2 regions of the Pilosibacter fragilis genome follow, and region 1 is predicted to be linked to the other one. Evidence: predicted binding sites of a transcription regulator. Region 1 holds the regulator's gene; the other holds the start of a gene.
The links. The regulator HrcA, encoded in region 1, represses chaperone genes, less so after heat shock. The targets are predictions, from matches to a motif close to TGTTAGCACTCNNNNNNNNNGAGTGCTAACA.
Positions count from the first base shown of each region.

Region 1 (14,969 bases):
TCAAGGCAGCGGATCCAGGTATTCTTTCCGGGAATCTGGGAGCGATACCACAACGCCTACCCAAATGTTTCTCTGGATCTTCGTCAGTCTTATACTCTGAAAATGGCTGACTCTCTTCAGGCTGGAAAGCTCGATCTTTTCATCGGTGTTGATGTTCCAACTGCATCTAATCTAAATATGATCCCTTTAGCGTCCGAATACCTTTTCTGTCTGATCCACGATAATATTCTGAAGGAATGCTGCCCGAATCACTGGCAGGAACTTTTAAATAAAAGTGCCATCGAAGGTCTTGATGTCTCTGATCTCAAAGACTTTCCAATCCTCCTCCTCGCTTCGGACAACCGAATCCGTTCTCTTTTAGAACGCGCCTATGATCGTTGTGGAATCATGCCTAAGACAATTCTCGAGGCATCTGACCAGAACATCATCTATCAACTCGCCTGTTCTGCCCAGGGAGCCGCTTTCCTGTCTCCGATGATCCTTTTTGATCATAAAAAAGGGGCGATCACTTGGCCAGAGAACTGCCATTGTCTGAGGATGAACCACTCTTTCTCAAAAATCGATATCTCCCTGGTCTACCGCAATGACCTGATCCTGCCCCACTATGCTGAAGGCATGAAAAAAGCCATCACACAGGAATTTTATTCCTACGCGATGGCGATGAAGTCGATTTCTTAAACAAAAGCTGCCTAAAAATATTTTCAGGTAGCACTCTTTATTATTTTAGTTGAATGGAACCTTATATTTCATACTGATTTCCTCAAGTTCTTTTACCACAACATCTGAAATTTCCATTCCCTCTCTCTGCGCTTGTTCTGCACGATTCAATTCAATCTCACCTGGTAGATAAATTTCATCACAGTCTTCTGCTCTTGGTGATTCTTTAATTGATGTAAGAATTACATCTGACTGTTCCTTAAATTTTTGTTCTTCAACAACTGCACCAACATTAATTGCACCAATAAAATAACCAACATCCTGCTTTTTTCCACTAAAATCATAAAATGATCCCATTGTTAATCCACTTTTAGCTCCTGCTAGTCCGCAGCACATCAGTTCGATCAACAAACCAATTCCATACCCCTTGGCTCCGCCAAACGGAAGCATGCACGATACTTTATTAGGATCAGTTGTCGAATGTCCATCTTTATCAATTGCCCATCCTTCTGGAATTTTTTTCCCATTTTTCTTTGCGAGTGTCACTTTTCCTCTTGCAACAACACTGGTCGCCATATCAAGCGAAACTGTCCTATATTTTTCAGAAGGCACAGACACTGCAAGCGGATTTGTCCCAAGAATTGCTTTCTTTCCCCCTATCGGAGCCAATGCTGCCGGTCCATTGGTCATTGCGATTCCTATCATTCCATTCTGTGCTGCATAATCAGTAAAAAATTCCCCCATTCCAAAATGATTTCCTCCTTTTACCGCCGCAAAACAACAACCTATCGTTTTTGCTTTCTCAACACATAGTTTCATTGCATCCATTGCTGCTGGAACTCCCAGCCCATTGTTTGCATCCATCAGGATCAATGCTGGAGTTTCTTTTATAATTGTTGTTTCTGCATGTGCATCGACAAGTCCCGCCTCCAAACGATATGCATATGTTTTTAATCTTGTGACACCATGAGAAGAAATTCCTCGCATGTCTGCTGCTATAAGACTTTCTGCAAATAAATCACTTTTCTGCTTTGATAAGCCGTTTTTTTGCATAATTGCACTTGCAAATTCACGCATCTTATTACAATTATATTTCATGATGACCTCCACTCTGCTTATCGGTTTTTTCAGAATATTGTTTGTATTTTTGTATTCTGATTAACATTTTCTGCCAACCGCTCTTGTTTTTTTGTTAGCTTTATAGTAGTATATTTATACTACTAAATCCAACGGAGCTTTTTTTTATTCTCTACAAATAAATTTTGTAATTAAGCATATGGAGGGCTTTATGGATATTGAAAGTTTATATTATTTCTCGGAACTATCAAAAAGTTTAAATATGACACATACAGCCAATCGATTATATATATCTCAGCAAACACTCAGCAATCACATTCAGCGTCTTGAAAACTTTTATGGAACCCCACTCTTTTATCGAAAGCCAAAACTATCTCTCACTTCGGCAGGCACAGAGGTATTAAAATTCGCTGATATGGTCATTATTAATCATCAAAATTTAAAAGATACACTTTCTGATATGTCCAAAGAAGAACGTGGCACTATCCGTTTTTCTTCAAGTGCATTGCGCCTAAGTACATGTTTTTCAGCTGTTCTTCCTAAATTTCACGAACGATATCCTCTTGTGGATTTTCAAATTACAGAAGCTGTTACTTCTAAACTGGTGCCTCTTTTAACCAGTAACGATCTTGATTTGGGAATTATCGCCTATTCAGATAGTCATCCTGAAATTGAACAAAAGCTGCTCCTAAACGATAAATTATATTTATGTGTTTCCGAGAAACTTTTAGATCAATTCTACCCTCTTACAAAAGAGAGTTTAAAAGAGCAGGGAATTCAAGGAATTGAAATCACACATTTTTCTGAGCTTCCCTTCTGTGCTTTTAAAAATATTGTATGGAATAAAATCCGTTCTTGTTTTGATATTGCTGGGATTCAACCTAAAATTTATTCTTACAGCACCTACACGCCTCTTGGATTTCAACTATGTTCCCAAGGTTTTGCTGCATGTATCATGACACAAATGCATCTTGCTAACCATTTAAAAGAGATTCCATCAGATATGAATATATTTCCAATTTATTCAAATGGAGTTCATCTTCCTCACCAGCTTGCGATTGCCTACTCAAAAGGCCGCTATCTGCCGCTATATATGAAATATTTAATTGAACTTCTCCTTGAGTATGCATCTACAGTTGAAACCGTGCACCTTGCACATAAAGCTGACCCACTTGTATAATGACGTACCAGTGATTTTTTCAATTCAACAACATTACCTTTTCAATCTTACTAAAAACAGATTGTTTTATTTTGCGAACACTTCCCACTATAATAAAGACAGTGAAAAACAGCTTATCAAAGACGTTTCATTATAGGAACATGGGTTGGAAAATTTACTGTCACAGGAAATTATGTCCGAAAGCCGCACGCCTCTTGAAGATACAGGCCATAATATAATTATCTACGGTCGCGTTTTCAAGACCGCTGATGTTCTCACTGATTTCCATGAAAGTCAGCCGTATGCTATGATCGTTCGTATCACATCAACCACTCGCAAAGTGATTGAGCCAAACCCGAACTTAAAAGTTATCGTTCGTCACGATGCCGATTTCGACGTTCTTGACGTAAAAACATACCCTGACAACAACATTCAAGTTCTCCACGAACCGGCAGCAAACAGTACCTCCATTGCAGAGGCAGCAATATAGCTCACCTTAGAGTGCAGCCGTAACGTGACTATTCTCCATAAGACATGGGTATGTTGCGATAAATCAGACAATTTCTACAAGATAAAATTAAAAGTGCGCAAGAACACATTAAAGGCAGAACCATCAATCTGATCGGCAGCGACAACACCGGATGCTACGTTACAAAGCACTGTCTCACATTCAAGATAAATATTCTCGCATACGATCCGTAAAAGCCAACTTCTTTTCTCATATAGCGAAAATAGGCAGGACTTATCAAGATGATAGGTTCTGCCTGTTTTTTGCTGTATCTTCATAGAAGAAACCTGTTAGAAATTTTTCTGTAGCTTTTTATAGTCAGTTAACGGTTATTTATTTTCAACTCTCCCTTAATTCTCTCAAGATCATACTCCGGCGCTGCTTTCACTACCGCCTCGTATATTTCTTTCAGCTGATCTTCCGATGTTTCCAGAGCATCCGCAATCCGTTCCAGCGACTGACCTTTCCGTACTTTTTTTATTACTAATTCAATCTGGTTCTGCATGCGTCCCTGGTCCAAGCCACTGCCATATCCACTATCATATCCATTATCGTATCCTTCTTCATACCCACATTCCCTCACATTTTTCAGATGCAGCTCTTCGTTATATTCTGTCAATACCACGTTTCGCACCTCCGCTCTGTTTTTCTTTAAAAGATCCTTCAACACGCCCTCTTTCAAGGACTTACTGATTGCTTCATCTACAGCTTCCTCCAATGTCTTTCCGACACGGACTCCCTGTCTCACATTTTCCACAAAATAAGAATAATCGTGCAATGTCTGGCACTTCTCCATTAATTTCTGATTGTATCCATAATTAATATTTAACATGATCGCAGTACACTCCAGCGCTGCCTCCTCATCCTGCCCGCCTTCAAATGAATCTGACAGCCGGAGAATCCTTCTTTCCGGTTCCTTCTTTAAACCGTTATAAAAGACAAGAAACTTCGGCTTTGGGATCATGATCTGCTTTTCGGAATACATATCAAGATGGTTGCTTTCTATCCATCCCTTTAGCAGATCTCCAAAATATATGGTTCCCCTCAATGGCATGTTTGGATTACTGGTACTCTGGGCTTCATACAAATTCAGATAATGTGCAAACAAGAATGAGACATCATTTTTCATCCCCATATACACCACATCTTCCAGCGTATTAATCTCCAGATCGTCCGCATTCGTATACGAACTTCCGTTTACTGCGTTATACAGGCTCAGTAACTCCTCCTTCCCATGAAACACCAGTCGGAAAAGGCTGTCTTTAAAGTTTCTCTTTACTTTCGTCATAGTTTCTCCTTTCATTGTACACGATATAGAGTTTTTTTGCAATTTCGTGGGAACGATTTCAGAACTGAAGTCAGATACCACAGACGCCCGGAATCACGGGCAGGGATCTCCAGGAAAGAGATCTGTTTGATAATCTTATATTAGCATATTTGCCTTATAAAAGAAAGTGCTATAATATATAAGCGTCTCTTTTCGTACCAGCGATTTTCAACAACATTTCCTTTTCAACCTTACAAAAACAGATTGTTTTATTTTGTGAACAATCTCCGCTATAATAAAGACAGTGAAAAACAGTTTATCAAAAATGTTCCATTATAGGAGGTATTATCATGGGTTGGAAAATTTTACTCCCACAGGAAATTATGTCCGAAGGCCGTAAGCTTCTTGAGGATGCTGGTCATACCGTAATCGACGGCCGCGGATTTGAGACAGAGGACGTTCTCGCTGATTTCAAGGAATATCAGCCGGACGCTATGATCGTCCGTATCACACCGATCACACGTGAAGTGATCGAGTCAAACCCGAACTTAAAGGTTATTGTTCGTCACGGCGCCGGTTTCGACGCTCTTGACGTAAAGGCCTGCCACGACAACAATGTCCAGGCTCTCTACGCACCGGTCGCAAACAGCACCTCCGTTGCAGAGACAGCTATGTTACTCATCTTAGAGTGCAGCCGTAACGTGACTGTCCTTCATAAGACATGGGTAAATGACTTCTACAAGGCAAAATTAAAAGTCCGCAAGAACACATTAAACGGCAAGACCATCGGTCTGATCGGCTGCGGCAACATCGGAAGCCGCGTTGCAAAGCGCTGCCTCGCATTCGAGATGAATGTTCTCGCATATGACCCGTACAAACCAGCTTCTGAGTTCCCGGACGGCGTTGAGGTTGTCCGCGACCTTGACCGCATCTTCAAAGAGTGCGACTATGTTTCCCTTCACTGCCCGAACACTCCGGTTACCAAGAACATGGTAAATAAAGAGCGTCTCGCAATGATGAAACCGACAGCATTCTTAATCAACACCGCACGCGGCGGCTGTGTGGACGAGGATGCTCTCTACGAGGCATGCAAGAATGGCGTGATCGCAGGTGCCGGTCTTGACGCAATCAAGAAGGAACCGGTTGATCCGGCTAACCCACTCTTAACTCTCGACAATGTTATCATCTATCCGCATATCGGCGGCAACACATCTGAAGCTGCCCATCGTGCTTCCTACTTCGCAGCTATGGGCGTTCAGGAAGTCTACGAAGGCAAGAAGCCGACATGGCCGATCAACGATGTTGACTATAAGACAGCTAAGACCTACACAGACACAAAGAAACCGGATACAAAACCGGCTGGAATGTTTGATTTCTAAACAATCGTTTGCCAACTTCTTTTCTCATATAACGAAAGCAGGCAGGACTTATCGGAGTGATAGGTTCTGCCTGTTTTGTTATACGTTTATAATTTTCATTCCCATGTATACCACGTCTTCCAGTGTGTTGATTTCCAGATCATCTGCATTCGTATACGAGCTTCCATTTACCGCATTATACAGACTCAGTAACTCCTCCTTCCCATGAAATACCATTCGGAAAAGACTGTCCTTAAAGTTTCTCTTTACTTTCGTCATAGTTTCTCCTTTCATTGTACACGATATGAAGTTTTTTTGCAATTTCGTGGGAATGATTTCAGAACTGAAGTCAGATACCACAGACGCCCGGAATTACGGGCTGCGATCTCCAGGAAAGAGATCTGGTTGATAGTCTTATATTAGCATATTTATTTCACAAACGAAAAAACGCACGTCCTGCTACAGCTCATTTCTGCATGCAAAACGTGCGTTTCCCGCTTTATTTTCAATTATTCATTTTTGAAATCTTCTTTTAACTTATTGAAAAAACCTTTCTTCTTTCCCTCCGGCGATGCAACCCCCTTCATCGCATCATCAAACTTTCTGAGGGCTTCTTTCTGCTCCTCCGTAAGCTTCTCCGGAACTGTAACAACAAGCGTTACATAATGGTCACCACGGATGTTCTTATTTCTCAGTGACGGAACACCCTTGCCGCGGAGACGTACCTTTGTGTCGGTCTGGGTTCCCGGTTTTACCTCGTACTCAACCTCGCCGTCGACGGTCTTGATCTTGATCGGACCTCCAAGGGCTGCTGTTGCGAAGGAGATCGGTACTGTGGAGAAGATGGATGTCTCCTGGCGCATAAATACCGGGCTTCTAGATACGGTTACCTCAACGAGAAGGTCTCCTCTCTCGCCGCCGTTCGTTCCGGGCTCTCCTTTTCCTGCGATGCGGATGCTCTGTCCGTTGTCGATACCTGCCGGGATCTTGACCTGAATCTTCTTCTTGCTGGAGATATATCCGGTACCGTAGCAGTCCGGGCACTTCTCCTTGACGATCTTACCGGTACCTCGGCAGTCCGGACATGTCTGGACATTCTGTACCTGACCGAAGAAGGACTGCTGGGTGTAGACGATCTTACCTTTACCGTTACATTTCGGGCAGGTAACCGGAGATGTACCAGGCTTTGCGCCTGTTCCGTGACATTTCGGACACTCATCCTTCAATGTGAGCTCGATCTCTTTCTCGCAGCCAAAGATTGCCTCTTCAAATGTGATCCTTACGCCGGTTCTTAAATTTGCGCCGCGCATGGGACCGTTGCTGCTTCTTCCGTAAGCGGAACGTCCACCTCCGAAGAAATCTCCGAAAATATCTCCAAAGATATCTCCCATGTCGGCTCCGTTGAAATCGAATCCGCCGTAGCCACCGGCCCCGCCTGCGCCTCCCTCAAAGGCTGCATGACCGAACTGGTCATACTTTCTTCTCTTTTCCGGATCACTTAAAACGCTGTATGCCTCGGAAGCTTCCTTAAACTTTGCCTCCGCCTCTTTATCTCCCGGATTTGCGTCCGGATGGTATTTCTTTGCAAGAACTCGATATGCTTTCTTTAACGCCGCTTCGTCCGCATTTTTCGGCACGCCGAGGACTTCGTAATAATCACGCTTGGTCTCTGCCATTTCTTTATTCTTACCTTTCCTGTTAGTGAGCGGTACCACGCTTCACGCGTACCTTTTTACGGAACCTGCCGACGGAAGCTTTCTTCAGACGTCACGGCTGAGTCCTGCCGCGGCAATATTTCCGGATCGTTGCCGATCAAAATCTTGATATAAGGCAACCGAAAGAACGCCCAAGATGGGGCGTTCTTTCGGATTTATAGTGCCTGACTCGGGCTGTCTTCCTGTTTTCATTTCACAAAAACAAGAGACCTTTGGCGTCCGCCAACTGGCAATTCCGGCTAAAAAGAACTTATGCAAGCTATCTTGCAACGTCCTTTCCAGCCCTCATTGTCGCTCGATCAAACTGTTATTTAGACTTCTTTGTAGTCGCCATCAACGACATCATCGCCATATCCAGCCTGGCTTGCGCTCTGTCCAGCCTGCGGACCTGCCTGGCCCTGTGCGCCTGCTGCGCCCTGAGCTGCCTGAGCCTGCTCATAAACCTTTGCGAAGAGCTTCTGCGCGCTGTTCATGAGTTTCTCTTTCGCTGCCTTGATCTCCTCGACCTGGGCGTCTGTCATCTGCTCTGCCGGAGCTTTGTTGATCGCTTCCTTGAGGGCATTCAAGTCGGCCTCAACAGCGGTCTTATCGTTTGCATCGATCTTATCGCCAACTTCTTCCATTGCCTTCTCTGTCTGGAATACCATGGAATCAGCTTCATTTCTTGTATCGATCGCTTCTTTCTTCTTCTTATCCTCAGCCTCGTAAGCCGCAGCCTCCTTAACAGCCTTATCGATATCATCCTTGGACATGTTGGATCCGGATGTGATGGTGATGTGCTGCTCTTTGCCTGTGCCAAGGTCCTTAGCGGATACGTTTACGATACCGTTTGCATCGATATCGAAGGTAACTTCGATCTGCGGAACACCTCTTCTTGCCGGAAGGATGCCGTCAAGACGGAACTGTCCAAGAGTCTTGTTGTCTCTTGCAAACTCACGCTCACCCTGTACAACGTGGATATCTACGGCTGTCTGGTTATCAGCAGCTGTGGAGAATACCTGGCTCTTCTTTGTCGGGATCGTTGTGTTTCTCTCGATCAGCTTTGTAGCAACGCCGCCCATTGTCTCGATGGAAAGGGAAAGCGGAGTTACATCGAGAAGAAGGATGTCACCTGCACCGGCATCGCCTGCTAACTTACCACCCTGGATCGCTGCACCGATGGCTACGCACTCATCCGGGTTTAAGCTCTTGCTCGGCTCTTTGCCTGTTAACTGTTTAACCTTTTCCTGTGCGGAAAGCATACGTGTGGAACCACCCACGAGGAGAACCTTGGAGAGCTCTGCTGCTGTTAAACCAGCGTCTCTTAACGCGTTCTGTACCGGAATTGCTGTTCTCTCAATGAGATCACTTGTCAGCTCATCGAATTTAGCTCTTGTGAGGTTCATATCTAAGTGCTTCGGTCCCTCAGCAGTTGCTGTGATGAACGGAAGGTTGATGTTTGTTGTTGTTGCGGAAGAAAGCTCTTTCTTTGCTTTCTCAGCAGCTTCTTTTAATCTCTGAAGTGCCATCTTATCACCGGAAAGATCTACGCCCTCTGTCTTCTTGAACTCGTCGATCATCCACTGTGTGACACGGTTATCGAAATCATCACCGCCGAGGTGTGTATCACCGTTCGTCGCAAGAACTTCGATAACGCCGTCACCGATCTCGATGATGGAAACATCGAATGTACCGCCGCCGAGGTCATATACCATGATCTTCTGCTCTTTCTCGTTGTCAAGACCGTAAGCAAGGGCTGCCGCTGTCGGCTCGTTGATGATACGCTTTACATCAAGACCGGCAATCTTACCTGCATCCTTTGTTGCCTGACGCTGGGCATCGTTGAAGTAAGCCGGAACTGTGATAACTGCCTCTGTTACCTTCTCTCCGAGGTAGCTCTCAGCATCTGCTTTTAACTTCTGAAGAATCATCGCGGAGATCTCCTGCGGTGTGTACTTCTTGCCGTCAATATCTACCTTGTAGTCGGTACCCATATGTCTCTTGATGGAGGAGATGGTTCTGTCAGCGTTTGTAACTGCCTGACGCTTTGCCGGCTCACCCACAAGTCTCTCACCTGTCTTTGTAAAAGCAACGATAGACGGTGTTGTTCTAACACCTTCTGTATTGGCGATAACTGTTGGTTTACCGCCTTCCATAACTGCTACGCAGCTGTTTGTTGTACCTAAGTCAATACCAATGATCTTACTCATAATGATTTTCCTCCTCTAAATTTGGAATATTAGGAATGAGTGGTCGTCCAGCAGTCTCTGCCGGATGATCACATTGTTTCAATGTTAGTTTGCAACCTGCACCATGCTGTGACGAACGATGGAATCTTTGTAGGTGTAGCCCTTCTGGAGTTCCACTGCCACAACATTCTCGCCGAGATTCTCATCCTCCACATGCATCACTGCGTTGTGGAAGTTCGGGTCGAACGGTTTTCCGACTGCCTCGATCGGCTTAACGCCCATATCATCGAGTGTCTTTACAAATTGCTTATATATCTTTTCCATTCCATCTGCAAACGCGGATCCTTTCGCGTCTTCCGGAATGGAATTAAGACCTCTTTCAAAGTTATCGACGATCGGAAGGATCTTTTCGATCACATCCTTCGCACCGATCTCATACATTGCGGACTTTTCCTTGTCCGTTCTCTTGCGGTAGTTATCAAACTCCGCCATGGATCTCTTGAGCTTGTCATTTAACTCATCGATCTTCTCGTCCTTCGGATCTTTCTTCTTTTCAGAAGCTTTTTCCTCTTTTTCGGACGTCTCTTTATTTTCTTTTTCGGAAGCGGCTGCCTCTTTGGTTTCTTTTTCCTCAGAAACGGCTTTTTCCGTTTTCTCTTTTTCTAACTCTTTCTCTTTCACTGCTCTCTTCACCTTTCATTTTTAAACGTTTCGTTCAGCTGCGCAACTAACGATCTCAAGGTCGATACGACTTTTTCGTAGTCCATTCGTTTTGGTCCCACGATACCGATCGTTCCGCGCATCCCATCGCCGAGCGCATAATTTGCGGTTACGATGCTGCAGTCTTTCATGCTCTGGACCGGAGTTTCATCTCCGATATAGACCTGAATTTCATTGTCCGGATCATCCGTTTTATTCTGCTGCTGCCCATCGATCAGTCCCCTGAGAAGTTCTTTATGTTCCAAAGTACCGATCAGCTGGCTCGCTTTTTCCGTATCGGAAAGCTCCGGGTATTTGAAAATATTGGTTGCCCCGCTGGTATAGATCTGGAGATCTTCGTCCTGGGAGCGGATCACTTCACTGACTTCATTCAGCACCAGATCCACCACTCTTCTGTGGGATCCGGCCTGTTCTTTCATTTTTGCGATCACGCCAAGGTTGATCTCCTCGATCGTCAGACCGTTCAGGCTGCTGTTTAAAAGAATATTTAAATTCAGAAGCTCTTCGTCACTGAGTTCCTCATCGATCGTAACAAAGGAGTTTCTTATAATATTTCCTTCCACAACGACTACCACCAGAAGTTTGTGTTCCTCCACCTTCGAGAGCTGGATAAACTTTAACTTTGTCTGGTTGTAACTCGGTCCGCTGATCAGGGTCGCATAGTTCGTATTGTTGGCAAGAACCTTTGCAAGCTGCTTCAGAAGCAGTTCCACGCGGTCTACCCGCTGGATCATAAGTTCCTGCATATGCTCGACCTGACTGTCTTTTTCCTTGATGATCTGGTCAACATAGAAACGGTAACCTTTATCGGAAGGAATTCGTCCCGCCGAGGTATGCGGCTGAATGATGTAGCCAAGTTCTTCCAGATCAGACATCTCATTTCGGATCGTCGCGGAGCTGAGCTTCAGATCCGAGTATTTGGAAATCGTTCTGGATCCCACCGGCTCACCGGTCTCCAGATACGTCTGGATAATCGCTTTTAAAATTTTTTCTTTTCTCTCATCCAGTTCCAAAACTCTCACCTCTTCTTTATTAGCACTCTTTATTGAGGAGTGCTAACATTTACAGTTGTTACTATATTACTTAGTGTGTTGTTTGTCAAGGGCTTTTGATAATTTTCACATTTTTTTCACTATTTTTTTCATCGCCTTTTTCTACCAGGATTTTACAGGATCCGCCCGGCTTTCCCCTGGATTTTCCTGTGAATCCCGGGGGCTTTGCGTCACATTAAGAACATTTCTGCCATATGGGGGGACTGTTTGCGTCCTGGCAGTAATACCCAAAAACTTGACAAATTTGGAAAATTATGTATAATACATACTTGTTTCCAAATTGTTACATTTCTATTACACATCTGCATATAATTTGTAATAGATATGAAACAAAAAAAGAAAGGATTGTTATATGAAGAAATTTAGATTGACCATCTGTGTTTTACTGACCGTCATTTCGATGCTCTTAAACACCGTATGTGCATTCGCAAGTACCCCGAAAAACTCTGGCCACCTGGACAGCATCGATGGAAATAAGGTTTCCGGATGGGCGTGGAACTCCGCTGCCCCGGATACCCCGGTCTCCGTCACCGTCACTGTGGCCAACTCCCATACAGGCGAGTCTCTTTTATCTGAGACCGCCGAAGCTGATATCGAGCGCAATGACTTAAAGGAAAGCGGCATCGGAAACGGTGCCCACGGCTTTGAGATCATGATCGACTGGTCCTCCATCCCGGATGATACCTACATGATCAAGCTCAGCGTGAACGGCACAGCACTTCCGTTAGCTTACCAGTACAATACCGCAACAAAGATCATCAAAAATGCCACCCTCGTTTCCTTAGGTACATTTAAGACCACAGCTTACTGCCCGTGCAGAAGCTGCTCCGAGGGCTACGGCCGTCTCACAAAGACCGGAACCCAGGCGACCGCAAGCCGCACCGTAGCCGTTGACCCGCGGGTCATTCCGCTTGGAAGCCACCTTTTGATCGATGGTGTCGAGTATATCGCTGAGGACGTCGGAGGCGGCGTCAAAGGAAAACATATCGATATTTTTTACAACACACATTCGGAAACAAGAGATCACGGCGTTGAGCGGTCTGAGGTCTATCTGATCCAGTCTTAAGTTCATCTGCCCCGTTATATGAGTTTCCACCCGATATATGACAGGACTGGAAGGACATCCACTAATAAATTCTTCCTGCTGCATGGCAAAAAAGGGAATCTCTCCTGAGCATGCGAAAATGCTCATGAAAGATTCCCTTTCTTAATTATACATATCTTATGTGAGTCAGGACCTCTCCTGAATTCACAGGCTTGCTCCTATCTTTAAACAGTATGCCCCTTCGCCACATAAAACGGCTGTGTATCCGTTCCTTTCAGCTCCTGGCCAACCTCAATCGTCACGTTCTTGTCTGTGACAACGTAATCCAGCCGTGCGCCTGCTTTCACCACCGTATCCTGCATCAGGACACTGTTTCTGATCTTTGCGCCCTTTGCGATCTTAACGCCTCGGAAGAGAACACAGTTCTCCACATCGCCTTCGATCACGCAGCCATCAGCCACAAGGTTATTTTTTGTCTTACATCCGTTAATATATCTTGTCGGGTTGTCATCACGGATCTTTGTGTAGATCTGGCCGCCGGTAAACAGCGCGTCCAGATTCTCATCATCGAGAAGTTTCATATTCTCATCGAAGTAGCTCTTTAAGCCGCAGATCCTCGCGTAATATCCATCATATTTATATCCGCGGATATTGTACTTCTCAAGACACGGTGCAAGGATATCACGCTCGAAGCAGGAGTATCCACGTACAAATGCCGCATGGATCTTATCGATCAGTGCTTCTCTATCCATAATATAAATATTCATGGAGAGGTTCTGTTTTCCGCACATTTCAGAATTCATAAAGATCCGTCTCACGCGTCCGTCATCAAGCTTTAACGTGTAATACATATCCCCGTGGGAACCTGCGCGGATCAGTTCCGCCGGAATCTCCTGCTCCGTGTAGGCAACCGTCACATCGGCACCGCTCTCGATATGTTCCGCTAACATTGCGTTGAAATCAAAATCCACCGCGATATTGGCGTCCATCATGATCACATACTTTTCTTTTTTGCTTTTCAGATACGGAAGGATGCTCTCAAGTGCCTCGACGCGTCCGCTGTAGACCTTCATATTTTTCTCCGCATAGGGCGGAAAAATACTGAGACCTCCGTTTTTTCTGAGAAGATCCCACGCTCGTCCGGAGCCCAGATGGTCCATCAGGGAATGATAATTCTCCCGGACCACGATGGCAATATTGCTGATCCCGCAGTTTGCGAGACTGGAAAGCAGGAAGTCGATGATCCGGTAACGTCCCGCAAACGGGATCGATGCCATCAGGCGGTCACCCGCAAGCTCCGGCACCAGATTATCATAACTATTTGGAAAAATAATACCGATCGCATTTGCATTGGAATTTACCATTGTTCTTCACCATCCTCCACATTTTTATTGACCATGGCGTTCGGGCCGATCTTTGCGCCCTTTCCGATGGTGATTCCGGAACCGATCGTCGCAACGCCGTGTTCTTCCCCCTTCGGCATGGATCCAACAACGGCATTTTCACCGATCACAACATTTTCCGCGACGATACAGTGTTCTACAACAGCTCCGGCCTTTATGACCGTTTTGCCCATGACAACGGCATCTTCGATCTTCGCTCCCTTTTCTACCCTGACACCGGAGAACAGGATCGAATGCTTAATACTTCCGTCGATCCGGCATCCGTCTGTGATCATGGAATTCTCAACGACTGCGTTGGAGCCGATCTTGTGACCGGTCATACCGCTGTTCCGGCTGTAGATCTTCCAGTTTTCATCAAAGATATCGATCCCGCTGTGTTCCGGATCAAGAACCTCCATATTTGCTTCCCAGAGGGATGAGATCGTTCCAACGTCCTTCCAGTATCCCGCAAAGTGGTACGCGTACATCTTCCGTCCGTCTTTTAAGAGGTTCGGAATGATGTTGTTTCCGAAATCATTCTCGGAATTCGGGTCTGCCTCATCCTCGATCAGGTACTTCTTTAAAATATCCCAGTTAAAGATATAGATTCCCATGGAAGCCAGATTCGACTTCGGGTTCTTCGGTTTCTCCTGAAACTCTGTGATCCGGTCGTCCCCATCCGCCACCATCAGACCAAAACGGGATGCCTCGTCCCACGGCACTTCCATAACCGCGACACTGAATTCTGCGCCTTTTTCCTTGTGGAAGCGCAGGAAATCACTGTAATCCTGCTTGCAGATCTGATCACCGGATAAGATGATCACATACTGCGGATCGTAGCGCTCGATGAACGGAATGTTC
Region 1 covers NZ_JAVYJB010000010.1:68,520-83,488, forward strand. The annotation lists gene ABCW45_RS10870 (LysR family transcriptional regulator) at 1-678, shown strand, start outside; gene ABCW45_RS10875 (Ldh family oxidoreductase) at 724-1,755, opposite strand; gene ABCW45_RS10880 (LysR family transcriptional regulator) at 1,946-2,914, shown strand; gene ABCW45_RS10885 (Rossmann-fold NAD(P)-binding domain-containing protein) at 3,060-3,383, shown strand; gene ABCW45_RS10890 (FliH/SctL family protein) at 3,724-4,689, opposite strand; gene ABCW45_RS10895 (hydroxyacid dehydrogenase) at 5,019-6,047, shown strand; gene ABCW45_RS10900 (hypothetical protein) at 6,126-6,305, opposite strand; gene dnaJ (molecular chaperone DnaJ) at 6,536-7,702, opposite strand; gene dnaK (molecular chaperone DnaK) at 8,053-9,930, opposite strand; gene grpE (nucleotide exchange factor GrpE) at 10,015-10,590, opposite strand; gene hrcA (heat-inducible transcriptional repressor HrcA) at 10,599-11,651, opposite strand; gene ABCW45_RS10925 (3D domain-containing protein) at 12,034-12,747, shown strand; gene glgD (glucose-1-phosphate adenylyltransferase subunit GlgD) at 12,951-14,090, opposite strand; gene ABCW45_RS10935 (glucose-1-phosphate adenylyltransferase) at 14,084-14,969, opposite strand, start outside.

Region 2 (14,969 bases), on a different contig from region 1:
ATTTCCGCTAAGGCTTCCATCTCCTCCCAGCTCGCCAAGGATGAGACTGCTCTGATCAGTCTGACCGTTTCCTGATTCATTCTGCTCCAGATAACTTGTAATCCTCTGGGTATTCGCGTTCGATCCGCCAAATCCACTGAGGATCGCAAAGATCAGGCTCACAAGAAACGCCGCCCAGTAATAACGGCTCAGACACATTTTCGCTCTGTTTTTTAATTCTGCCCTTGTCCACATACGATGTTCCTCCTTCTGTTTTTATCATCAAAGTATGAGCAGTTTCCAGATATTTTTCTTTCCCTGCTGCTGTTCGAGGATTTTTCATTCACAAACAGCAACTTTTCTTACAATGATTGTACCATATTTGTGAATAAAAGACCTTACTTTTTCCTTGCAATATGGTATGATTTATTACAATATGTCACTGTTCCCGCCTTGCACCGGCAGCAGCCGTTTTTGCCGATGCTTCGCATTCCAAATCGGCAAAATCCACTATCACCTCTGTATTGTGCGGAATTTTCCGTTCAGAAAATCCCCCATATACAGGATCCAGAAAGGAAATAATTATGGAAATCGAACGCAAATTTCTTGTCACGTCCCCTCCTGAAAACTACGAGCTTTTCCCATGTCATGAGATCGAACAGGCCTACCTCTGCACAGAGCCGGTAGTCCGGGTACGTAAGGAGGACGATACCTGTTACCTCACCTACAAATCCAAAGGACTTCTCGCCAGAGAGGAATATAATCTCCCGCTGACAAAAGAAGCCTACGCCCATCTTCTCACAAAAGCAGATGGAAATATCCTCACAAAAAAGCGCTACCTGATCCCGGTCCCGGGCCGTGAGGATCTCACTGTGGAATTCGACGTCTTCGAGGGGAAATTCGCCGGTCTCATGCTTGCGGAGATCGAGTTTTCCAGCGAGGAGGATGCCAGAGCATTCCCGCCTCTCTCCTGGTTCAACCGGGATGTAACCTGGTCTGGGGAATACCAGAACAGCAGGCTCTCAAAAATGCCCTGAATTGTTCGTACCTTTTTATGTGACAGGGAATCCCCATAAATTTCCTGTTACATGAAAAAGGCCACCGACGGCTCACAGAACCGCCGATGGCTTTATTAATTTTCCTGAAATTTTGCAGTTTCGGAGATGGATTACATCATTCCGCCCATTCCGCCTGCACCTGCCGGCATTGCCGGAGTCTCTTCTTTGATGTTTGCAACAACAGACTCTGTTGTAAGAAGTGTGGAAGCAACGCTTGTTGCGTTCTGTAATGCACTTCTTGTAACCTTAGCCGGATCAAGGATACCAGCTTTGATCATATCAACGAAAATCTCATTGTAAGCATCGAAGCCCTGGCCAACCGGGAGCTCTTTAACTTTGTTAACGATCACAGCGCCCTCAAGGCCTGCGTTGGATACGATATGGAATAACGGAGCTTCAAGAGCCTTTAAGATAATCTTTCCGCCTGTCTTCTCGTCGCCTTCCATCTCATTTACAACAGCTGCAACCTTCTCTGCTGCGTGAACATAAGCAGATCCGCCGCCTGCGATGATACCTTCCTCAACAGCTGCCTTCGTAGCTGCAAGAGCATCTTCCATACGGAGTTTTGCTTCCTTCATCTCTGTTTCAGTAGCAGCACCTACGCGGATCACTGCAACACCGCCAGCGAGTTTTGCAAGTCTCTCCTGAAGTTTCTCTCTGTCGAAGTCGGACTTTGTCTCTTCGATCTGACCCTTGATCTGGGCAACTCTGTCAGCGATCTCTTTCTTGTCGCCGAGACCGTCAACGATGATGGTGTTCTCTTTCTGAACCTTAACGGATTTTGCACGGCCAAGCTGCTCCATTGTAGCATCCTTGAGGTCAAGACCAAGTTCATCGGAGATCACGGTACCGCCTGTTAAGATCGCGATATCCTTTAACATCTCTTTTCTTCTATCGCCGTAGCCCGGTGCCTTAACACCTACAACGCTGAATGTACCTCTTAACTTGTTGACGATAAGAGTTGTGAGAGCCTCACCCTCGATATCCTCAGCGATGATAAGAAGCTTTGCGCCTGTCTTTACGATCTGCTCAAGGAGCGGAAGGATATCGTTGATGTTAGCGATCTTCTTGTCTGTGATCAGGATATACGGATCGTCAAGAGTTGCCTCCATCTTCTCCATATCTGTGCACATATATGCGGAAATGTATCCACGGTCGAACTGCATACCTTCTACAAGGTCAAGCTCTGTCTTCATTGTCTTGGACTCTTCGATGGTGATAACGCCGTCGTTTGTAACCTTCTCCATCGCGTCTGCAACCATCTCACCGACCTCATCGCTTGCTGCAGAGATTGCTGCAACTCTTGCGATCTGGTCTTTACTGCTGATCGGCTCGCTCATCTCTGCGATTGCCTTGACAGCCTCGTCTGTGGCTTTCTTCATACCCTTTCTTAATACGATCGGGTTAGCGCCTGCAGCCAGGTTCTTCATACCTTCGTTTACCATTGCCTGTGCAAGAACGGTAGCTGTTGTTGTACCATCACCGGCAACGTCGTTTGTCTTTGTGGCAACCTCTTTTAAGAGCTGTGCGCCCATGTTCTCAAACGGGTCTTCTAACTCGATCTCTTTCGCGATGGTAACACCATCGTTTGTGATCAGCGGAGCGCCGAAGGATTTATCGAGAACAACGTTTCTTCCTTTCGGTCCGATCGTTACGCGGACAGTATCAGCAAGTTTATTTACACCAGCTTCAAGAGCTTTTCTGGCTTCAACGCCATATTTAATTTCCTTAGCCATGTTAAAATTCCTCCAATCAAGATTTCCTGTAACCATTTTCCGGTTACTTCGTTCTGAATTCTGAATTTCGGACCGCCCTGAGCGCTTCGCACACGCGGTCCCGGATATAATTCTCCGATTATTCGATCACTGCAAGGATATCATTCTGCTTAACGATGATATAATCCTCTTCCTCTACCTTTACTTCTGTTCCGGAGTACTTGGAGTAGATTACCTTATCGCCCGGTTTTACCTGCATCTTGATCTCTTTGCCGTCAACAACTCCGCCAGGACCAACAGCGATCACTTCTGCCTGCTGCGGTTTTTCCTTTGCCTGACCCGGAAGAACGATACCGGATTTTGTGGTCTCTTCTGCAACTAACTGTTTTAAAACAACTCTGTCAAATAATGGTACTAATTTCATTACTGACTCCTCCTTGTCATTTTACAAGCTCTTGCGACTATCCTGTGATTTCAGTCACAATTCTTTTTCATTTTTATCTTCTTCAGTCTGACTCAGGTCTTTTCCCTGACCCCTCGTCACAAGTCATGTTATAGCACATGTTGTTAGCACTGTCAAGTCACGAGTGCTAATTATTTTATGAAAAATTTGTGAACCTCTCTGCGGGTCTGCATGCCGCTGTGCTGTCTAGTTCCCGTTTTCTGGTGAAATCCGGCAATTTACTTGAATAATTTATACATTTTTTTAACTTTTTTCATAATTATGTCTTTCATTTTCCCTGGAATTCGATTATGATTATAAATAGCAGACTGGCGGCTGCAGGCGGAATCCTCAGATTTTCGGAACCGCGTAATGCAGCGGAAAGGAGAATAAACCATGTCAAAAAAGAAATCAGGCCTTCTTATCGCATTTGGCGCGATGCTCGGCGGCGCAGTTGCGGCCGGTATCTCCTACTATCTGAAATTAAAATCCTTCAACGATGAGCTGGACCAGGATTTTCATGAATACGAGGAAGAGGAGACCCCTTCTGAGGAAACAGAAGAAAAGACGGAACCTGCTCCAGAGAGAACTTATATTACGATCAATTCCGGAAAAGACACAAACGCTGCGGATGATTCCGTAAAAAAAGAAGAGACTAAAGATTCCGAAGAGACGGCATGTCCGGAACCCACAGACGAAAAAGACTCTGTAAAAGAGGAAAACGTACCGGAAGAAAAAACATCCTCCGTTGTAGTTGAGGACGATACGGAGGAAGGAAAAACCGAATGATACAAAGTCTTCTCCGCTCCATGGAGCTATTGGAAGTCCTGAAAGAAAAAAACCGCAATTTCTCAATCGCGGAACTAGCAGAGGCGATGGATCTGCCCCCGAGCACGGTTCACCGGATTCTGCAGACGTTCTGTGAGAAGAAATATGTAATCCGCGACGACAGATCCCACACCTACCGTCTTGGCCCGGCGCTGATTCCTCTGGGAAAAGCCGCTGCAAGAGGGATCCGTCTCCAGGATGCCGCCCACGGTATCCTGGCACAGCTGGCAAAACAGACAAAAGAAGACGCATACCTCGTAATTCCAGTGGGAAATAAGGGACTTGTGATTGAAAAGGTAGATGGTCCGAGCCACTTAAAAGTTGTTGAAGAGTTCGGCTATGAGATGTATATGCACTGCGGCGCGATCCGTAAGGTCCTCCTCGCATGGCAGACACCGGCCTTCATCGACGAATACTTCAAAAACATTATTCTCCACGATCAGGCTTTCCCTCATGTCCGCCCGGATGACCTGCGCGAGGAATTAAAAAAGATCCGCCAGGATGGCTACGCCATCACTCACGGAGAGTATGTCACCGACGCCCTTGGAATCGGGGCACCGGTCTTCAACTCCGACGGTGAACTCGCCGGTTCCATTGGAATCATCGCCCCGGAGATCCGGGTCGATACTCCGGAGTTTCTTGACACCCAGAAAGATCTCGTACAGTTCTACGCATCATCCCTCTCCGCCGATCTCGGATATGAGAAGCATGATGTGTTCCAGTAAACGGAATCAATCCTTGGGATACGCATTTTCGGATGCGTATCCCGTTTTTTTGCGCTTTGTTCCCATGCACGCCTGGTCACAAGCATATGCCCTGTCCCAATCTCTCCCCCAGTGCAGCTGTCTGTAAAACCTAATCTTGACTTAAGTCCGAAAAAAGCTGGCGCGCGTCTTTGCATACCAGCTTTCTTCTATCCAATCCGCTTATTCTTTACTCAAGAGCTTTCCGTAAAAGGTCTACTCCTTTTCGGATTTCCTCCTCCGTGAGTCCTGCATATCCGAGAACGATCGTACTCATCTCCTTCGCCTGCGCTCTCTCCATATAGAACCCGGAAAGTCCGTAGACGCGGACCTTTTTTTCTGCTGCTTTTTCTAAAAGCTGCTGTTCCGGCTCCTTCTTCCTGTCTTTTAAGAGCACATGAAGTCCCGCGAATTCTCCTGTGATCTCAAACCGCTTTTCCAGCGGCTTTAATTCCCCTAAAAGCACGTCATGTTTTCCCTTATAGATCTCGCGCATCCTGTTCAGATGGCGCTCAAAATATCCGCCGGAAATAAATTTCGCCAGGATCCTCTGGTCGACCCTGGACACGGTGGAGGAATAAAATCTTCCTTTCGCCAGGTATACCGACAGCAGCGCCTCCGGCAGCACCATATATCCCACACGGATTGCCGGAGCAATGGCCTTCGAGAATGTTCCCATGTAAATGACACATCCGTTCTGGTCCATCCCCTGAAGTGCCGGGATCGGTTTTCCCTTGTAACGGAATTCACTGTCATAGTCATCCTCGATCAGGTATCTTCCGGGCTGCTCTCCCGCCCAGAAAAGGAGCTCCTGTCTTCTTCTCACCGGCATTACGGTTCCTGTCGGGAACTGGTGGGACGGCATCACATAGGCTGCCTGTACATCCTGCCCCTCAAGTTCCTTCACGCAGAATCCATTCTTATCGATCCCCACCGGCAGTACCTTATGTCCCACACCGGATAGCACCCGGTATGCCTGGCGGTAGGTGGGATTCTCCATGGCGATCACCGCGTCCCTTCCGATGATCTGGGAAAGCAACATCAGAAGATATTCGTTTCCCGCGCCAATGATGATCTGGGAAACATCGCAGTTTACGCCGCGGGCTGCATGGAGATACTCCCGGATCGCCTCCCTGAGGATCAGATCTCCCTGGGGCTCTCCCTTCAAAAACAGCTCCCGGTCCTCTTCTTTTAAAACCGAGCGGCTGATCTTTCTCCAGGTCGCATAGGGAAATCCTTCCAGATCGATGCCTCTGGGAGAAAAATCGACTTCAAATTTTTCACGAAAAAGCTGCCCCCGGACACTTTCCTTTTCCATGCCCAAAGACAGCTCTTTTTTCTGATCCGGCCGGGCAGCAACAGACTGCGCCACCGGCGGAAAGATTCCGTCCAGTGACGCCGCAAAATAGCCTTTTCTCGGAACCGCCTCAAGGTAGCCCTCGGACACCAGCTGCTCGTAGGCGAGCTGCGTTGTGCTCCGGCTGACCTTCAGGCTCTTCGCAAGCTCCCTGGATGAAGGGAGCTGCTTCTCCGGCCTGATATTGCCCTTTCGGATCTCATCTTTGATATACTGATAGATCTGTTCGTACAAGGGTCTCCCCCCCTGTACGTTTAACGGTACGATCAATTCCATAAATCTTTATTTCGGAAGCTTGAAGGAGCTCTTTAAGGAAACGATACGGTTATATACCGGCTGTCCTTCCTTGCTGTCCTTGCAGTCTACGCAGTAGTAACCGTTTCTCATGAACTGGAAGCTGTCATATGCCTTTGCTTCCATGAGTTTTGGCTCTACATAGGCAGTTGTGATTGTCTTGGAGTTCGGATTTAAGTTCAGGGTTCCGTCAGCGTTCAGCTTGCCCTTCTCCTCATCGACGATATTCTCGTAGAGACGGCACTCTACCTTTCCGGCTGTCGGAGCGGATACCCAGTGGATCGTTCCTTTTACCTTTCTGCCGGTAAAGCCGGAACCACTCTTTGTCTCCGGATCGTATGTGCAGTGGATCTCTGTCACATTTCCGTTCTCGTCCTTCTCAAAGCCTGTGCATGTCACGAAATATGCGCCCATGAGACGTACTTCGTTGCCCGGGAAAAGGCGGAAATACTTCTTCGGCGGATTCTCCATGAAGTCCTCACGCTCGATATAGAGTTCTCTGGAGAACGGAACCTCACGCTCGCCCATCTCCGGATTCTCAAGGTTATTCGGGATGCTCAGCATCTCTGTCTGTCCTTCCGGATAGTTGTCAATGATCAGCTTTACCGGATCAAGGACAGCCATCATTCTCGGACGTTTTAACTTCAGATCCTCACGGATACAGTACTCCAGCATCGCGTAGTCTACGGAGCTGTTTGCCTTGGAAACGCCCACGAGTTCTACGAACATTCTCAGAGCTTCCGGTGTGTATCCTCTTCTTCTGAGGGCTGCGATCGTTACAAGACGCGGGTCATCCCAGCCGTCTACGATTCCATCCTCAACGAGCTTCTTAATATAACGCTTACCCGTTACCACGTTTGTCAGGTACATCTTCGCAAACTCGATCTGGCGCGGCGGGTTCTCGAACTCGCACTCTCTTACGACCCAGTCGTAGAGCGGTCTGTGATCCTCGAACTCAAGAGTACAGATAGAGTGTGTGATGTGCTCAACCGCGTCCTCGATCGGATGAGCGAAGTCGTACATCGGATAGATGCACCACTTGTCACCGGTATTGTGGTGTGTCATGTGAGCGACACGGTAGATGACCGGATCACGCATGTTGATATTCGGCGATGCCATATCGATCTTTGCGCGGAGAACCTTCTCTCCGTCCTTATACATGCCGTTCTTCATGTTCTCAAATAACTGGAGGTTTTCCTCGACAGAACGGTCACGGTACGGGCTGTTCTTACCAGGTGTTGTGAAGTCACCACGGTATTCCTTGATCTGATCAGCAGAGAGATCACAGACGAAAGCTTTTCCCTTTTTAATTAACTTTACAGCGCACTCGTACATCGTATCGAAGTAGTCGGAAGCAAAGAACAGTCTGTCCTCAAAGTCAGCTCCGAGCCACTTTACATCCTCCGTGATGGAGTGCACGAACTCCGTCTTCTCCTTCGTCGGGTTCGTATCATCAAAACGAAGATTGAACTTTCCGCCGTACTCTTTTGCGAGACCGGAGTTCAAGATGATCGATTTTGCATGTCCGATATGAAGGTAGCCGTTTGGCTCCGGTGGAAACCGGGTCTGGACATGGTCATATACTCCTTCCGCAAGATCTTTATCGATTTCCTGCTCGATAAAGTTTTTGGAAACTACTTCTTTTGTTTCCTCAGCCGGTGTCATATTCTCAGCCATATCAATTCCTCCATTTCGTTTTTTCAATAACATGCCCGTACATCTTTCTTCTATTATTTTAACTCCTGCCATTTTCCAGCAGGACCAGATATCGAACTGTTATATATAATATTTAATACTATCACACTTTTCCGAAGAATTAAAGGGGAAATTTCACATGTTTTTCTCATGTTTCCATCAAATTGATTCCTGCATCTGCATTCCGGTCGGTTCTTTCAGTTTTCTTGAAAATTATAGGCAAAAAACACTGAAAATCCTTTGACGAATTCCGTTTCTGGGATTATACTGTGAATATAGTATGCTAAAAATTTCACAAAACATATAGAACCCGGAGGAAATGATATGGATAAGAATTCTTTCGATCTGATCACATTTGGCGAGATTATGCTGCGTCTCTCCCCGCCGCGCCATGCCCGCATCGTCGATGGCGATATTTTTGAAAAACGTGCCGGCGGAGCAGAACTCAACGTTGCTTCCGGCGTTGCCCTTTTGGGACTTCGTACCGGTATCGTTTCCAAGCTTCCGCAGAATGAGCTCGGAACTTTTATCAAGAACAGGATCCGTTTTGTCGGAGTATCCGATGACTATCTGGTCTACGATGATACGCCGGACGCAAGACTCGGTCTCTACTACTACGAGATGGGCGCCGCTCCGAGAAAGCCTACGATCGTGTATGACCGCCACCAGGCTTCCGTCACAAGGATCAAGATGAGCGAGATCCCGGAGGACATCTACCACTCCGCGAGAATGTTCCACACAAGCGGAATCTCCCTGGCTCTCTGCCAGAACATGCAGAATGTCGCTGTGGAGCTGATCCGAAGGTTCAAATCTGCCGGAGCTACGATCTCCTTCGACGTAAACTACCGTGCGAACTTATGGGGTGAAGAGGAAGCGAGAAAAACCATCGAGGAGATCCTTCCGTTAGTCGATGTCCTCTTCGTATCTGAGGAGACAAGCCGCCGCATGTTCAAGAAGACCGGTGACCTGAAGGATATCATGAAGAGCTATGCCACTGATTACGGCGTAAAGATCGTTGCCACCACCCAGCGCACGGTCATCAGCCCAAGAAAACACAACTTCACCTCCATCGTCTACGATGCCCGATCCGATAAATTTTACACGGAAACGCCGTACAACGATATCGATGTGATCGACCGCATCGGTTCCGGTGATGCCTATGTCGCCGGTGTTCTCTTCGGTCTCTTAAAATATGGAGATCCGGAAAAGGCCATGCAGTTCGGAAACGCCACATCCAGCGTCAAGAACACCGTTCCGGGCGACCTCCCGTCCTCTGACTTCAAGGAAATCGACCGGATCATCCATGAGCATCATTCCACAGGACCTGTCAGTGAGATGAACCGGTAATTACAAATTTGCTCCGTATGAGAGAAAAGGTCTGAGTTTCAGCAGAAATCAGACCTTTTTCTTTTTCATCCAAATTTTTCTTTTTAAATCGATCTGATATACCGTTCTGATGCCGCCGAAAAATTGTTGCCAATAGTTTGTTTCGAGTACGCGACAACCGAAAAATGCCGTGAGAAGATTGCTTTTACCTCTCACGGCATTTTTATTATACTCTTTTACAGATCCAGATCGATAAACTCGAAGTCATCGTCATCCTCGTTCCTCTTCTCAGCCGGTGCCGCTTTCGGCGCTGCCTTCGCGGCCTCCTTCGCAAGGTTCTTTGACAGATCTTTTTCCATATCCGCCACATTCTTTCTCACCGGTCTCTCCGGAGTGTCTGTTCTCTCTGGAACATTCTCTGTCCTCACAGCTTCCCGTCTCTTCGCTGCCGGCCGGCGTGTCTCGGCTGCCTCCGGTCTTCTTCGCGGGATCTGGATTTCTTCCTCTTCCTCATCGAAAAGCTCTTCCCCGCGGGCAGCCGGTCTGGACGCAGCTCTTCTCTCCGGCGCTTTCTCGGACTTTCCGGTCTTCTGCGCCTTTTTCGGCTCGGACTTTCTGTTTTTCCGTCCGCCCTCGTAGTCACCGTAATCGTCATCATATCCGCCGCGGCCCGGATTCTTCGGTGCCTTCGGCTTTCTGAGTAAGAGAACGATAATGATGATCACTAAGAGAATACTGAGTGCAAAAAGCCCGATCACGAACATTCCGCGGATCTCGTAATCCTTAAGCAGACTGTTGTAATCCTCAGCAACCTTTAAGTACTTGCTGCGGGCATCTGCTGCGTCCGGATCCTGGAAGTAACGCTGGAGCGTCATCTCCTTCTGATCGTAGCGGTAGAAGCCTTCCTCACCGTTCTCGTTACGTCCGTAAACGACACAATACTCCGGTGCGGAATCTCCGCTGTCTTTCCAGATCCAGCCGTGGACTGTGTGATCTCCGATATCGATGGTGCACTCGGCAAAACCGTCCGGGAGTGCTGTTCCCTCCGGGATGCACTCAGGCGGAAGCACTACGACTGTCTTCTCTGCCATCTTCACGACTACATAAGCAGATAAAGTGCCTGTCTCGCTGTTGTATACAAAGAAGTCCCCGTTGCCGGAATCATCTGTCATATAAAGTAAGGTCATTCCAGAATCATCTGTAGCTGCCTTTACGCTTCTGCCCTCATACTCGATCTCCGTCGCTGTAAATCCTGACGGAAGCTCAGAATCATCAAAGGTATCCGCAACAGTCCAGCTGCCGTCCTCACCGATGACTCCTGCGTTCGTCTCTGCGGAATCCGCGTCTGTCTCACCGGCGGAAGCTGCCGCGTCGTCAGACTTTGTGACAACGATGGTGTAGGTCTTTGTTGTCTCCCCATCCTCCGCTGTTACGGTACAGGTGATGGTGTTCTCTCCGTCCTGGAGATCATCATTTCCGCTGACAGTCACCTTTGCGCCGCCGTCCTTTGCCGGTGCGCTGACCGTGATGGATGTCACATCGCTTGGAACCGCAGCGGTATACTCGGTCGTATCCGCGGAGAACGCCGGTTTTAAAGTACCCGGTGAGATCGTGAGGGACGCTAAGGACGCGTCCCTGGAAGAAGTATCCGCCGCGTTGATCTTTACGGAAGAGCTTCCAATATGGTTGAGAGTCACTGCCTTGGAGTCGGCATCGTAAACTTCCTGGGATTTCACCGTGATAGAGGAAGTTCCAGCCTTCAAGGCATTAAATTTTAATGTAAAGCTGAACGTCTTCTGGTCCGCAGCCTCCGCAGAGCCGATGACACGGACAGATCCTGCTCCGCCATTGGAGTTCGTACCGCTGACAAATTCAAGGGCATCCGCATCATACTGAAGCATCACATCGGAAGAACCGAGCGCTGCGTCCGCGACGATCTTCATCGTGACGGATATCTGGTCTCCCACCGAAACGGTCGGGTCGGAAAACGAAAGTTTTCCGCTGGCCGCAAATGAAACCACCACGCCAGCCGGCAACAGCATGACCATCAGTGCGAACGCCAACAGCCCCGCCGCCAGTTTTTTCATGTATTTGTTCATATTTCTTTATCTCCTATTCCAGCTTTTTCCAGGCTGATCATTGTCTTGTTTCCATAATTTCCGCCTGTACTTCCAAGCATAGTCTTTCCTGAAATGGATCTTTTTATGACCCGATATTCCCATATCAGTTGCCGGTCACAAGCTTTCCGCTGCCGGTCGCGCCCTCCGGATAAGAGCCGCTCGTTCCTGTCGATGACGTCACGAGCTTTCCAGATCCGGAGGCGCCTTCCGGATAAGAACTCTGTGATCCGGAATTTGTGCTTCCAGGGCCAGTGGTGCCGAAACTGCTCCCGCTATTGGATATTCCGGTCGATCCGCCAGGGCCTACCGTAGATCCGGTCGTCGTAAAGCCCGAGGACGAAGAACCTGTGGAACTTCCCGTCGACGGGGAAACTACGGTGGTGCTGCCGTTTCCGTTTCCTTTCGCAATGGAAACCTGGTATGTGCGGACATCACCGTTCTCCGCCTTCACCTGAATCTTCACGATCGTCGTTCCGCTTCCGAGACTGATCGATCCTGCTCCACTGACTGCTGCCTTGGAGTCGATAGCCGTAGCACGGATATTTACAGAGGAAACTGAAGAGTCTACAATGAGATCATACTTCTCCGTATCTTTATTGAAGGTTGGTGTCAGGGAATATCCGTCGATGGTGATCCCTGACAGCTTGTTGTTCGGGCTTCCCGTCACGGTCGGCTTCGCGCAGGCAGTTTCCGGCATGTTGTTGAATACCGGGATCTTGAACACGAGCGCCTGTTTCTTCATCTCATCCGTATAGGCCCTCGCGAGCTTCGCGCCCTCCCCGGCCGCTCCTTCCACGTTTGTCATATACTGATGCTTGTAGGGGCTGCTGCCCTGCACATTAAATTTCTTTAAATAGAAGGTATCCTGTCCATTTTTCAGGAAATTCTCACTGTAGTAGGTCGCGCCGCCGATGATGGACTTTTCGATAGAATTCCACGGTCTTCCGTAGCTTCCCGACTGGGACGCGTACCAAAGACCTCTCGTGACGGCTGACATGGAGCCGGAAGCGAAAGCGCCGATATTAAAGAAATTATAGTAGCCTTCATAGCCGGAGGTCTTTCCTGAAATACTTCCGGATTTACCTATCCCCTGCTCCTGAAGGATCATAGCGCCAAGGACATACGGGTTGACGCCAGTCTGGGCCGCCGCCTTCATAATAATATCCACATAAGTCTGTCCCGTCGGTACCGGTGAAGTGTTTGACGCGCCGGTATTGTCATCGGTGATGGCAGACGCGTCCATTCCCGGACCATACTCTACCTCCGGGAGTGCCGTTGTATACATCTTTCTCTGGCTGATCGCGGAGCTCACCGTAGAACCCGGCCCCTCAAGGCTCACACCCTGATTTTCGCTGCCAGAGCTTATGTTGCCGCTTCCATAAGGACTTCCGCCGGACGTTCCAGAACTCATTCCCGGTCCGTAGTTTTCCCCCTGCTGCAGGGAGCCGGAAACTTCAGTATTCGTTTTACTGTTTATGACTGCCGCTGTACCGGACCCCGAAGTCTCCTGGATACTCTGGGCTGCCGTCGTCTCCTCCGGCGTCTTTTCCAGGAATGTTCCCGTGATCAGGCTCGTAAGTCCCGCTCTCGTCTGGGTATTGCTGTCGAAGGCGTGATGCAGAAACTGGAATACATAGGTATCGTTTAGGAAATTTCTCGGATCCATATAGTAGGCGACAATGTCCTTGGATGCCGCCACCCAGGAAGAACCGTCGAATCCGGTCCAGGTGCTTGTATTCCAGTCGTAAGCGCCGTAGTCTGTGGATTTCCAGGATGAAATGCTCGCCTTCGATACCAGATTCGTTCCGACTGCTCCTTCCGCCTCCATCACATCGCTCCAGTTAAGCCCCGTCTTCTGGGCCTGGAAGACCCAGGTCGGATGTTCCGTGTGAAGGGTCCGCAGAGACGTCTTGTAGCTTTCCGGGAATCCCTGGCTGTTTAAATAGCTCTCAAAGTTCGCGTCATAGCTGTAGGATACCGGGAATTTGATATAGTCTGAACGGACATAGCCTCCCTGTGTCCCTGAACTGGAGGAAAACTGGATCTTATACCAGATCTTCCCGTCGGATCCCGTTGTCTCGGAAACCACTGTCACAGCAGCTCCGTAGGCAAGTTTTTTTACGATAGATCCCGTCGTCCCCGGTGTACTCCGCACATTCAGAGTCGTGGCATTTACTGTCGCCGAGCCTGTCGCCGCGTATACGGAAGACAGCCCGGATATCATCGTTCCGGTGTGAGCCGCACAATCTCCCAAAAGGACCGCCCCCAGCATCAGCGCCAGAAATCTTTTTTGTCTCTTTGTCATGTTTTTCTTCTCTCCCACTGCCGGTTTCGTGAAATTTTGCATAAAATCGACATCATATCCATTATAATGATAAAGGCACTTTTCTGTCAACCGCGCAGGAGAAACTTCACACAAATTCCAAATATTGCCGCATTTTCTTAATAAAAACTTAAAAAAGAAACTATAACCTGCAGAAGCTTCCACCGCCAGTTTCTTTCGAATGCATGACAGCACAAAAGCCCGGCATCTCCTCATGGAAACGCCGGGCCTCATGTTTTTTCGTCAATTACACTTCAGATTTACTGCAAAATTATACCGGGTAAGCTTTATTTGCTTTGTCTGCAGTCTTCTGGTCAACCTTCGTCTGCTGGGCTTCACGGTACTCGAAGAAGTCTTTTGCTACAGCCGGGAACAGAGCATAGGATAATACATCCTCATCCTGCTGCTTCCACTGTGCGCATTCCTTCTCGAATTTCGGTAACTGCGGCTCGATCAGATCTGCTGGACGACAGGTGATCGGAGTCGCATCGCCGATGATCTTCTTCTGGACTTCTTTGTTGAACGGTTTCACCGTCTTACCAAATTCACCCATCATGATCTTCTTGGACTCCTTCGGAACCATCTTATATCTCTCGCCGGCAAGAACGTTCATGACAGCCTGTGTGCCAACGATCTGGGAGGACGGAGTTACAAGCGGCGGCTCACCGAAGTCTTTTCTTACTCTCGGGATCTCCTCAAGCACTGCGCGGTACTTGTCTTCCTGACCAGCTTCCTTTAACTGGGAAACAAGGTTGGAAAGCATTCCGCCCGGTACCTGATACTGGAGCGTCTTGATGTTTACACCGAGAACCTTCGGGTTCAGAAGGCCGCTCTTTAAAGCTTCCTCACGGATCGGTGTGAAGTAATCGGTGATCTCTGCAAGCAGATTCTGGTCATAGCCAGTATCATACTTGGTGCCGCGGAATGTCTCAACCATAACTTCAGTTGCCGGCTGGGATGTACCGAGAGCCAGCGGAGACATTGCGCAGTCAATGATATCGCAGCCTGCTTCCACAGCCTTTAAATATGTCATGGAAGCAACACCGGAGGTATAGTGTGTATGCAGGTCGATCGGCAGCTTTGTGCCCT
Region 2 covers NZ_JAVYJB010000014.1:32,716-47,684, reverse strand. The annotation lists gene ABCW45_RS12870 (DUF975 family protein) at 1-234, opposite strand, end outside; gene ABCW45_RS12865 (CYTH domain-containing protein) at 564-1,016, shown strand; gene groL (chaperonin GroEL) at 1,148-2,773, opposite strand; gene ABCW45_RS12855 (co-chaperone GroES) at 2,892-3,176, opposite strand; gene ABCW45_RS12850 (hypothetical protein) at 3,591-3,983, shown strand; gene ABCW45_RS12845 (IclR family transcriptional regulator) at 3,980-4,747, shown strand; gene pdxR (MocR-like pyridoxine biosynthesis transcription factor PdxR) at 4,956-6,356, opposite strand; gene ABCW45_RS12835 (glutamine--tRNA ligase/YqeY domain fusion protein) at 6,405-8,093, opposite strand; gene ABCW45_RS12830 (sugar kinase) at 8,436-9,458, shown strand; gene ABCW45_RS12825 (cadherin-like beta sandwich domain-containing protein) at 9,674-11,536, opposite strand; gene ABCW45_RS12820 (SH3 domain-containing protein) at 11,661-13,862, opposite strand; gene ABCW45_RS12815 (oxaloacetate decarboxylase subunit alpha) at 14,152-14,969, opposite strand, start outside.
Region 2: the regulator HrcA is predicted to act here: its motif matches at 3,318-3,348, upstream of ABCW45_RS12855 (co-chaperone GroES).